Regions from separate parts of the Roseibium porphyridii genome, predicted to be linked through region 1. Evidence: predicted binding sites of a transcription regulator. Region 1 holds the regulator's gene; each other region holds the start of a gene.
What was found. Region 1 encodes PhoB, which activates phosphate uptake and scavenging genes when phosphate is short. Its sites were predicted from a motif close to TGTCATNNANCTGTCAT; they were not measured.

Region 1 (3,275 bases):
GGATACGAGGTGCGGATGGCTATGCCCTACGGAATTGACGGCAATACCGGAACCGCAATCGAGGAATCGTCGGCCGTCTTTCGCAACAAGCCAGACACCTTCCCCATGATCAAACGACAGGTTCGATCTTGCGTAGTTACCGAATAATGCAGTCTCGGACATAACCTCTTTTGTCTCCTTAAGAACGCCTGCACGAAAGCAACGCTCGCGCCCGGCATGGGCAACGATGTCAAAGTTACTGTGTCAGGCCAAAATGCAACATGCCGCCCCGAAGAGGCGGCACGCTGCGGCTTTCTTATACACCCGCGGCCCCGAGGCCTGTCAATGGAAATGGCGCGTTTCCGCTACCTGCAGCGTCTGAGCCCAGATTCAGCAAAAGTCTCAAGGGCCTCGCCATACTTGGGGAAAAGTCGCTTCATCCCCAACTGGTTTCCGGCGAATGGTTGCCTGACAAATTAACGTTATTGTAACCTCTTGATATTCAAACACGAGATCTCGTGGGGCTAATCATTCTTAGGCACTAGATATGCCATAGTGGGCGTGCCTGCGCATGCCTAGCACGAGGTTAATGGCCGGCAAAACGGTCAAATGAAAAGGTGCGGCAATGAGTTGGACAGACGAACGGGTTGAGCTTCTCAAAAAGCTTTGGAGCGATGGCTTGAGTGCAAGCCAGATTGCGGGTGAGCTGGGTGGCGTAACCCGGAACGCCGTTATCGGCAAAGTACATCGGCTTGGACTGTCAGGTCGCGCAAAGTCCTCATCGTCCAGCAGCAAGCCTCGCCGTCCACGCACCAACGCGCCAGCAACCGGGACTTCCGCACCAAAGAAACCAACGCCGCAGCCGCAGACCATCGGTGCAACAGCCCTGAAGGCGGACATCGCACCGACACCTATCGTCGAGGCAGAGCCAGACCTTGAGCCAATCGCTGAGCTGGTGCCAATTTCAGAGCGCGCGTCGATCCTGACCCTGACCGAACGGACATGCAAATGGCCGATTGGCGATCCTGCGACTGACGATTTTTACTTTTGCGGACGTCAGTCCGACGCCGGTGTTCCCTATTGCGCGCACCACTGCAAGATCGCTTATCAGCCGGTTGCAGATCGTCGCCGCGATCGCAAAGTGATCGCCCGCGCGGGATAGCGATCAAACAGCATCGAAAACGAAAAGCCCGCCAGATTGGCGGGCTTTTTGTTGTGATTTTGCGCTTGATGGTCCGTCACTTCGTCACGCAACCACCGAAAACTGATCGTTGAACGCATATCCGGCACCACGGACGGTTCGGATGGGGTCCCTGGCTTTGCCCCTGTTCAGCGCCTTGCGAAGGCGACCGACGTGAACATCGACGGTACGTTCGTCGACATAGACGTCATGCCCCCAAACACCATCAAGCAATTGCTCACGTGAGAAGACCCGTCCGGGTGATGTCATTAGAAATTCCAGCAGCCGGAATTCAGTGGGTCCAAGATGGACTTCTTTTGCATTCCTGCGAACTCTGTGTGTTTCACGATCCAGCTCGATATCTCCGGACCGCAGCATTGTGGACACCACTTCAGGACTTGCCCGGCGCAGGATTGCGCGAACCCGCGCCATCAATTCAGGTACGGAAAACGGCTTCACGACGTAGTCGTCCGCGCCTGTCGACAGTCCTCTGATGCGCTCGGCCTCTTCACCGCGTGCCGTCAGCATGATGACAGGCAGTCGCTCGGTGTCTTCCCTGGCCCTCAGGCGACGGCAAAGCTCGATCCCAGACAGACCCGGAAGCATCCAATCAAGCAGCAAAAGGTCCGGTACGCTTTCCCGCAGCCGAATTTCAGCCTCGTCGCCACGAATACACGATTCAACGGTGTATCCTTCCGCTTCCAGATTGTATCTCAACAGAAGACTAAGCGGTTCTTCGTCTTCAACGATGAGCACCTTCGGCATACATCTCGCTCCATATCATGCAGCAGGCACAGGCGCGCCGGCCGGATCGTTCGTTCGAAATTTCGCTCGGCTGTTAGGAAACGCTGGTGGTCTCGTCCAGCTTGGTCCGTTCCTCCGGAAGCCGCTCACCGGTCACCATGTAAAAGACGTTTTCCGCAATATTGGTCGCGTGATCACCGATGCGCTCAATGTTCTTTGCGCAGAACAGGAGATGGACACACTGCGTGATGACCCTTGGATCTTCCATCATGTAGGTCAGAAGCTCGCGGAACAGCGACGTGTAGATCGCGTCCACTTCCGCATCGGCTTCCTGCACGCGTTTCGCTGCTTCCGGATCCTTGCGTGTATAAGCGTCCAGGACCTGCTTCAGCTGGCTCAGCGCAAGCTCGGTCATGTGCTCGACACCAATCGCAAGCTTTTTAGACCCAAGGCTGTTGTCGATCGCAATAGCGCGTTTGGCAACGTTCTTGGCCAGGTCTCCAACACGTTCCAGATCATTGGCGATACGTGTGGCAGCCGTAATTTCCCGCAGATCCTGCCCCATGGGCTGACGGCGCGCGATCATTTCGATCAGCTTTGCTTCCACTTCCTGATGCAACGTATCAAGCCGTTCATCCTGGGCGATGGTGGTTTTGGCCAGATCCAGGTCCCGTGACACCAGTGCAGAAACGGCATCGGCAAAAGCCTTTTCAGCCAAACCGCCCATTTCGGCGACCTTGCCGGCCATTTCCGTTAGTTCTTCGTCATAGGCAGAGACTGTATGCTCAGACATACTTTGTCCTCTTTAGTAATCTCGAAAGAATTTCTTAGCCAAAGCGGCCAGTGATGTAATCTTGAGTACGCTTGTCTTTCGGGTTTGTGAAGATGTCCTGTGTCGGCCCCTCTTCAACCAGAATGCCAAGGTGGAAGAATGCCGTGCGCTGGGACACACGCGCTGCCTGCTGCATGGAGTGCGTCACAATCACGATCGTATAGTTCTCGCGTAATTCGTCGATCAGCTCTTCCACCTTCGCGGTCGCAATCGGATCCAAAGCCGAACACGGCTCGTCCATGAGGATCACTTCAGGACTGACGGCAATCGCGCGGGCAATACAGAGGCGCTGCTGCTGACCGCCGGACATGCCGGTTCCGGGCTCATCCAGCCGGTTCTTCACCTCTTCCCAGAGACCTGCCTTTTGCAGGCTGGAAGAGACGATATCATCAAGCTCTGACTTGTTTTTTGCCAGACCATGAATGCGCGGACCGTAGGCGATGTTGTCATAAATTGACTTCGGAAACGGGTTCGGTTTCTGGAACACCATGCCAACCTTGGCGCGCAACTGCACCGGATCGACCTTGGGATCGTAGATGT
Region 2 (3,275 bases), 2.4 Mb from region 1:
AGCTGCTGCGGAGAGGATTGGCAGGCCTTCCCACTCCGTGCCCTTCATCATCTGATCAATGTACCAGGTCTGGGCTTGTGAAACGATCTGGACACTCGGATCATCTGCGACGAGTGCAAAATAAGAGTGAAGCGGTGCAGATGTCTTGCCAACCGGTCGCCTAACGTAGGCAAGGGTTGCTTCGTGATCTTCCTTGACGGCGTCGAGAACGTCCTGCTGGCTTTCGACCAGAGGCGTGACCTTGCGACCTTCTTTTTCGTAGATCGGGCGTGCTTCTGTCATGAAGTTGGCGATCCGCCATCCATTGCCGTCCCTTTCGACCATCAGATCGATAACGCCAAGATGCGAGCCCCAGAAGCCACCCATTGCGGCCGGTTTCCCGAAGAGCGTGCCTTTTTCAAAGTCGACACCCGGGAGACCTTCGTAGTCGGGACCTGGGAAAACGCGGTGATGGTGACCCGTAAAGACCGCATCAATGCCGTCAACCGCCGCCAGGTGCAGCGATGCATTTTCCATGCCTTCGGAATAGTCGGTTGCATCAATGCCCGAGTGGGAAAGTGCTATTACAAGGTCACAGCCCTGTTCACGCATCTCCGGAACGAATGCCTTGGCAGCGTCGACAATGTCGCGTGCATTGGCATTCCCCTCAAGATGTCGCCTGTCCCAGTTCATGATCTGTGGTGGAACGAAGCCGATAAAACCGATCTTGATCGGGTGGGACTGACCGGCACCGTCGGTGACTTCCTTTTCGACGATTACGTAGGGCTTCAGGAACAGGTCGTCTCCACGTGCATTTGAGGCAAGTGTCGTACCCTTGACCAGGTTGGCACAAACTATGGGGAAATTGGCGCCATTGAGGACTTTCATCATGAAGTCCAGGCCATAATTGAATTCATGGTTGCCGAGTGCAGCCGCGTCGAAATCAAGGACATTCATTCCCTTGATTACCGGATGCATGTCGCCTTCGCGCATGCCGCGCTCATAGGCAACAAAATCACCCATGGGGTTGCCTTGGAGAAAGTCTCCATTGTCGACCAGGACAGAGTTGGTTGCCTCGTCGCGGATCTGCCGGATCAATGTGGCTGTCCGCGCCAATCCTGCCGTATCGATTGGACGATCGCTATAATAATCATAAGGAAAAACATGAACGTGGAGATCCGTTGTCTCCATCAGGCGGATATGGGCAGTGCCTTCTTTGGCCAGCACGGAGTAAGGATGAAGTACAGCGGAGAAGCCCGTTGCCGCGGCGCCCATAAGCAATGTACGGCGGGATAAGGATAGATTTTTGATGCTGGACATCTGGAGGCTCCTTGTCGGCTTTGAGGCCGGTCTTTTGGTTTGATGCAATCAGAAACAACGGCAGAAACCTGGGGCATTCTTCCCTTCAGGGTCCAAATACCCCAGCTCCTGGCTGAACCCGGTTTTGCGCTGCCGGAGTTACAACTTTATGACGGCAAAACTGCGACTGTCACTCGCGAAATGGCCGGACGCCAAAGATCAAGTCAACTGCCGATCTTTTCCGCCATAACCGAGATCGTCTGAACGTAGACGCTGGCTTTGTTCCACTTCTTCAGAACCCGATAGTTCGCCGTTCCAGGTCCCCATGGTTGACCGCGGCGCCAACCGTGTTTTTGGAGGTAGTTGGCGGTGGAAGCCAGTACATCGGGAATTGAGCGAACGAGGTCCCGCTTGCCATTTCGGTCCCAATCGACTGCGTATTTCATGTAGGAAGAGGCGAGAAATTGGGTCTGACCGATTTCTCCGGCCCAGGCGCCTTTCATTTCGGCGGGGGTCATGTCACGGCGTTGAACAATCATCAAAGCGTTCACAAGCTCGTTCGTGAAGAACTTTGACCGCCTGCAATCGTAAGCAAGAGTTGCCAACGAACGCAGGACCGACATGTTTCCGGAAAAGCTGCCATAATTGGTTTCCAGTCCCCAGATCGCCAGGATCACTGGTGCCGGGACGCCGTATTTGCGCTCAATCCCATTGAAGATACGGGCATAAGTCTTGCCCAGCTTCTGCCCGCGCTTGATCATCGCATTGTTGACCCGCTTGGCATAAAACTGCTTGAAACTCAGCTTGAATGACTTCTGGTTCCGGTCTAGCCGGACAACCTTTTTGTTGTAGGTGAGGCCCTGAAGTGCCTTCTTCACGACACGCTCTTTCAAACCATAGCTTGAAGAGTTTGCGATGAAGGATTGTTTCCAGGCTTCGTAGCCACCCGGCCCATTGCCACACGTGGCGCTCAAGGCTGGCGTGACGCTCATGAAAAGGATTGTAAAGAGAGAGAATAGAGCAATGCGCATGGGGACCCCGTCGAGCCGATAAACTTATGGTCTTAGTGTAGCTGAAATTACCTTCACGTCATCCCGACAATCGGGCAAAAGCGATCACATCATTTTTGTTTCCGGCAGAATGTTTGGGCAGTCGAACACTGTCAGACTGTTATTGCCCAAGTTGTCGGAGAGCCGGAAACTAAGAGAACGGGCATGGCGCTCAGGGAGCGAGACGCCATGCCCGTCATCAGCCGATATCTGCAACGCTTCTAGAACACGTCACCGACAGCCGGCCGGGGGACTGAAGAAGCGATCAGCGTTAGAACGGCAACAAGATGTCCAAAACCTGATTGCCGACGCGTGGTTGCTGAACCGTCGTGATCTGTCCGCGGCCACCGTAGCCAATGCGGGCTTCAGCAATTTGTTCGCTGGCAATGCGGTTGTTTGCAGTGATGTCTTCCGGCCTGACGATGCCGGCAACGATCAACTCACGAACCTCGAAGTTGACCCTGACTTCCTGACGGCCTTCGATTACCAGGTTGCCGTTCGGCAGAACCTGGGTCACGACGGCTGCGATCGTTGTCTCGAGGGTTTCTTCTCTGTCGACGCTGCCTTGACCCTGGAATGTGGAATTGCTGTTCACGTTCGCAAGATCGCTTGCCGCGGTGGTCGCAGGCATAAAGATTGTGTCGATTGCGGTGCCAAGAGCGCCTCCAACACCGGCGCCACTGGCTTCTGTGCGGCTGCGTTCGGTCTCGTTGTCGATCTGCGCTTCGTCGTCGATGGTGACAACGACTGTGAGAATGTCGCCTACCTGGCTCGCGCGCTGATCCTTGAAAAACGCCCGGCTGCCGGATTGCCACAGGGAATTCGGATTGTAGTGGGCTTGCTGGGGTTCAGGCATCGGCATCTGCACGGGCCGATAGCCAGGCTGTGTTGTTGGGTCTTGAATGGCATTCAGCGAGGGCTGTTTGCCCACTTCGGCAAGCTGATCTG
Region 3 (3,275 bases), 1.6 Mb from region 1:
GGTCCAACAACCAAAACCATGCGGCCCGGGCCAAGTCCGGCATCATCAACCGGCATGTCAGGCAACCCGCCGGCCCTCACGCCAGACACCCCGGACAATCGGAATGTGTCCGACCATCTTCACCTGGATGAGATCCGCCCGTAGACCCGGCGACAATGCACCTCGGTCAGACAGTCCAATGGCGTTGGCCGGTGTCGATGTCACCATGGCAACGGCTTTCGGCAAAGAGATGCTCTCGATCTCTTCCGCCAGCTGAAACGAGGCCTGAAGAAGAGACACTGGAACATAGTCGGAGGACAAAACATCCAGAACACCGGCTTCTGCAAGTTCCCTTGCAGACACGTTGCCGGAGTGTGAGCCGCCCCGGACCACGTTGGGTGCTCCCATAAGGACCGCCATACCGGCCGCATGAGACGCCTTTGCCGCCTCAACCGTCGTTGGAAACTCAGCAATCTTCGTATTCAGGTTGATCGCCTCATCGACATGATCCTGTGTTGCATCGTCATGACTTGCTATGGCGATACCGCGTGCCAGCGCAATTTCCGAGAGCTTTTGCCGGTTTTCCGGTGCCAGGCCGCTGGCACGCTCCTGACGTCGGCGGATAAACTCCTCCATCTGCGCGTCAGAAAAGCCTTTTTTGCCCTGATAATAGATCTTGTAGGCATCCAGCGAAACGAATTGGCGCTGCCCGGGCGTATGGTCCATCAACGAGATCAGGCGAATGCTGTCGTCGTCTTCGAACACCTTGAAAGCCTCGAGCACATCCGGTGCCGAAACTTCACAGCGGAGATGGATAAAGTGGTCGGCCCGCAGTCGATGTTCCTGCTGTCCGGTTTCGATCGCGTCTGCGAGCTTGCGCATATCCGGATATCTAAGATCAGCGTCTTCATCCATGCCGACCCGCAATGCATCGAACACAGTTGTAATACCGGCGCAGGCAATTTGCGCATCGTGCGCCTGAACGGCTGAAACCGGGTTCCAGCGAACCTTTGGGCGCGGTGCATAGTGTGTTTCAAGGTGGTCCGTATGCAGCTCAACCAGACCTGGAAGCAAATAGTCGCCGTCACAATCGTGACCATCTGTTTCTGTGGGAGACGCGACACCGGCAATCAGCCCCGCTTCGTCAATTTGAAGCGAACCGTTCAACACATCGTCGGGCAGAACGAGTTTGGCGTTCTTGAAGACCTTGGGCTGCGTGCTCATGCGTTCTCCTTGCGGGTGAAACTGTCATCGGAAAGCTGGGCGTTGCACGGCGCTGTGCCGCCTGTGAGTTCAAAGATTTTCCGAACCTGAAATGGTGCCCCCGGCTCAGGCTCCACATAAAGCCCGAAATGGCGGCATCCGCGAGGAATGCCCGTCTCCCTTGCAAAGAAGGCACGCGCGGAACCTGTCAGCTTTTCCGCCTCTGTTTCCACTTCGAGTTTGTTCGAAAGCGTCATGTGAAAACGGAATTCATCAAAGATGTAAGGATAGCCCCAGTCTTTCAGGTAAACGTCTTGCTTTGGGGTCAGGCCGCCTTTGCGTCGCCGCTCCAGATCAGCATCGGAAAGTGGTGCCCTGAATTTTTCAAAGTGACGGACGCACAATTCGGCAAAAGCCTTCAGATCCGGTTCGTCCTGGTCAGGTGTGAGCGCCAGAAACTTTCCCAGCCTGTTGACTCCCAGTTTTTGGATTTCAAAAGGTGCAATGCGGCCAGCGAAATCTTCGCAAGCGCTCACCAGTGCCTTTTCCGTTTCACCCTGGCGCAGAAAGAACGGCGCTTTCAGTGTCCCATGAAAACCGTAACGTCGCGGACTGGACGTCAACTCGGCAAACCGCGTATCAGACAGTCCTTCGATGCCGGGCTGCGCTAGCGGATCTCCCGTGAAAGGGTCCCTGCCAAGCCAGGCATTGCCAAGAAGCATCAGGCTGTCATCTGCCGTAGCGGCGAAATAAATTGCATAGCGCATGGTGAACAATCATGTGAAAGGTGGGCGGCTGCAGACGGCCTATCGGTGGGCAATGACCGTTCTGTGACAATTGTCGCCCACCTGCAAGTCCAGAGCGGCTTTTTGATGTATTTCCTGCCGCCACTAGGCGGCTGCCTCGGAGCTGAATGTCGTGACATCGATAATACGGTCGGCTATTTCCTGGCGCACATCCTGATCATGCAGAATGCCGACCATGGCGACGCCCTGCGCCTTTTTCTCTTCCACCAGCCGGACAACCACCGCCCGGTTGGCAGCATCGAGTGATGCGGTCGGTTCATCGAGCAGCAGGACCGGATAGTACGCAATAAAGCCCCTTGCTATGTTGACCCTTTGTTGCTCACCGCCAGAGAAGGTTGCCGGAGGCAAGGTCCAAAGACGTTCAGGAACATTCAGACGCGCAAGGAGGTTTCTTGCCTTGTCACGGCCTTCCTCTTCGCTTGAACCTTGGGCGATCAGCGGTTCAGCGACAACATCCTCTGCCGAAACACGCGGGATCGTGCGCAGAAACTGACTGACATACCCAATGGTATCGCTGCGCAGTTTCAGTATATCGCGGGGTTCAGCGCCGGCCACGTTGACAATATCGTCACCGACGGTCACCAGAATCTGGCCCTGATCGCAACGATAGTTGCCATAGATCATTTTGAGGATTGAGCTTTTGCCGGCACCGGACGGGCCGCCCAGCACAACGCATTCACCGGCATCAACCGAGAATTCGACCTTGTCGACGACAGGAATGACGGTGCCCCCTTGCAGGTGCATGGTGAATGTCTTGCTGACACTGTTGAGATAGAGACGAACAGCCATTGGAAGTGACCCCGTTCAAACTTGAAGAATGGAAGAGACAAGCAGCTGCGTATACGGCTCGCGCGGATCGTCCAGGACCTGATCGGTCAACCCGGCCTCAATCACATTGCCATGGCGCATGACCATGATCCTGTGCGAGAGCAGCCTTGCCACCGCAAGGTCATGGGTGACGATGACTACGGAAAGGCCAAGGTCGGCCACCAAACGGCGCAAGAGGTCAAGCAGACGAGCTTGAACGGAAACATCCAACCCGCCAGTCGGCTCGTCCATGAAGACCAAACGCGGACGTGTCACCAGATTTCGCGCGATCTGCAACCGCTGACGCATGCCACCGGAAAAGGAGCGCGGGTCATCATCGATCCGGTCGCTTTCGATCTCGACGCGCCCAAGCCAGTCATCTGCCGTGGAACGAATGTTCCCGTAATGCCGATCGCCAACGGCCATCAGTCTTTCACCGACATTTGCACCGGCGGACACATTCATGCGCAGACCATCGGC

Region 2: K1718_RS11065 (bifunctional 2',3'-cyclic-nucleotide 2'-phosphodiesterase/3'-nucleotidase) is a predicted target of PhoB. The motif match lies at 1,437-1,453, and genes of this name have one in related genera.
Region 3: K1718_RS02340 (DUF1045 domain-containing protein) is a predicted target of PhoB. The motif match lies at 2,002-2,018, and genes of this name have one in related genera.

What each region holds. Positions count from the first base shown of each region.
Region 1 covers NZ_CP120863.1:4,730,820-4,734,094, forward strand. The annotation lists gene K1718_RS21725 (aspartate aminotransferase family protein) at 1-162, opposite strand, end outside; gene K1718_RS21730 (GcrA family cell cycle regulator) at 605-1,141, shown strand; gene phoB (phosphate regulon transcriptional regulator PhoB) at 1,226-1,924, opposite strand; gene phoU (phosphate signaling complex protein PhoU) at 1,998-2,696, opposite strand; gene pstB (phosphate ABC transporter ATP-binding protein PstB) at 2,731-3,275, opposite strand, start outside.
Region 2 covers NZ_CP120863.1:2,372,911-2,376,185, forward strand. The annotation lists gene K1718_RS11065 (bifunctional 2',3'-cyclic-nucleotide 2'-phosphodiesterase/3'-nucleotidase) at 1-1,299, opposite strand, end outside; gene K1718_RS11070 (lytic murein transglycosylase) at 1,503-2,309, opposite strand; gene flgH (flagellar basal body L-ring protein FlgH) at 2,599-3,275, opposite strand, start outside.
Region 3 covers NZ_CP120863.1:489,924-493,198, reverse strand. The annotation lists gene phnN (phosphonate metabolism protein/1,5-bisphosphokinase (PRPP-forming) PhnN) at 1-56, opposite strand, end outside; gene K1718_RS02345 (alpha-D-ribose 1-methylphosphonate 5-triphosphate diphosphatase) at 58-1,203, opposite strand; gene K1718_RS02340 (DUF1045 domain-containing protein) at 1,200-1,949, opposite strand; gene phnL (phosphonate C-P lyase system protein PhnL) at 2,073-2,777, opposite strand; gene phnK (phosphonate C-P lyase system protein PhnK) at 2,793-3,275, opposite strand, start outside.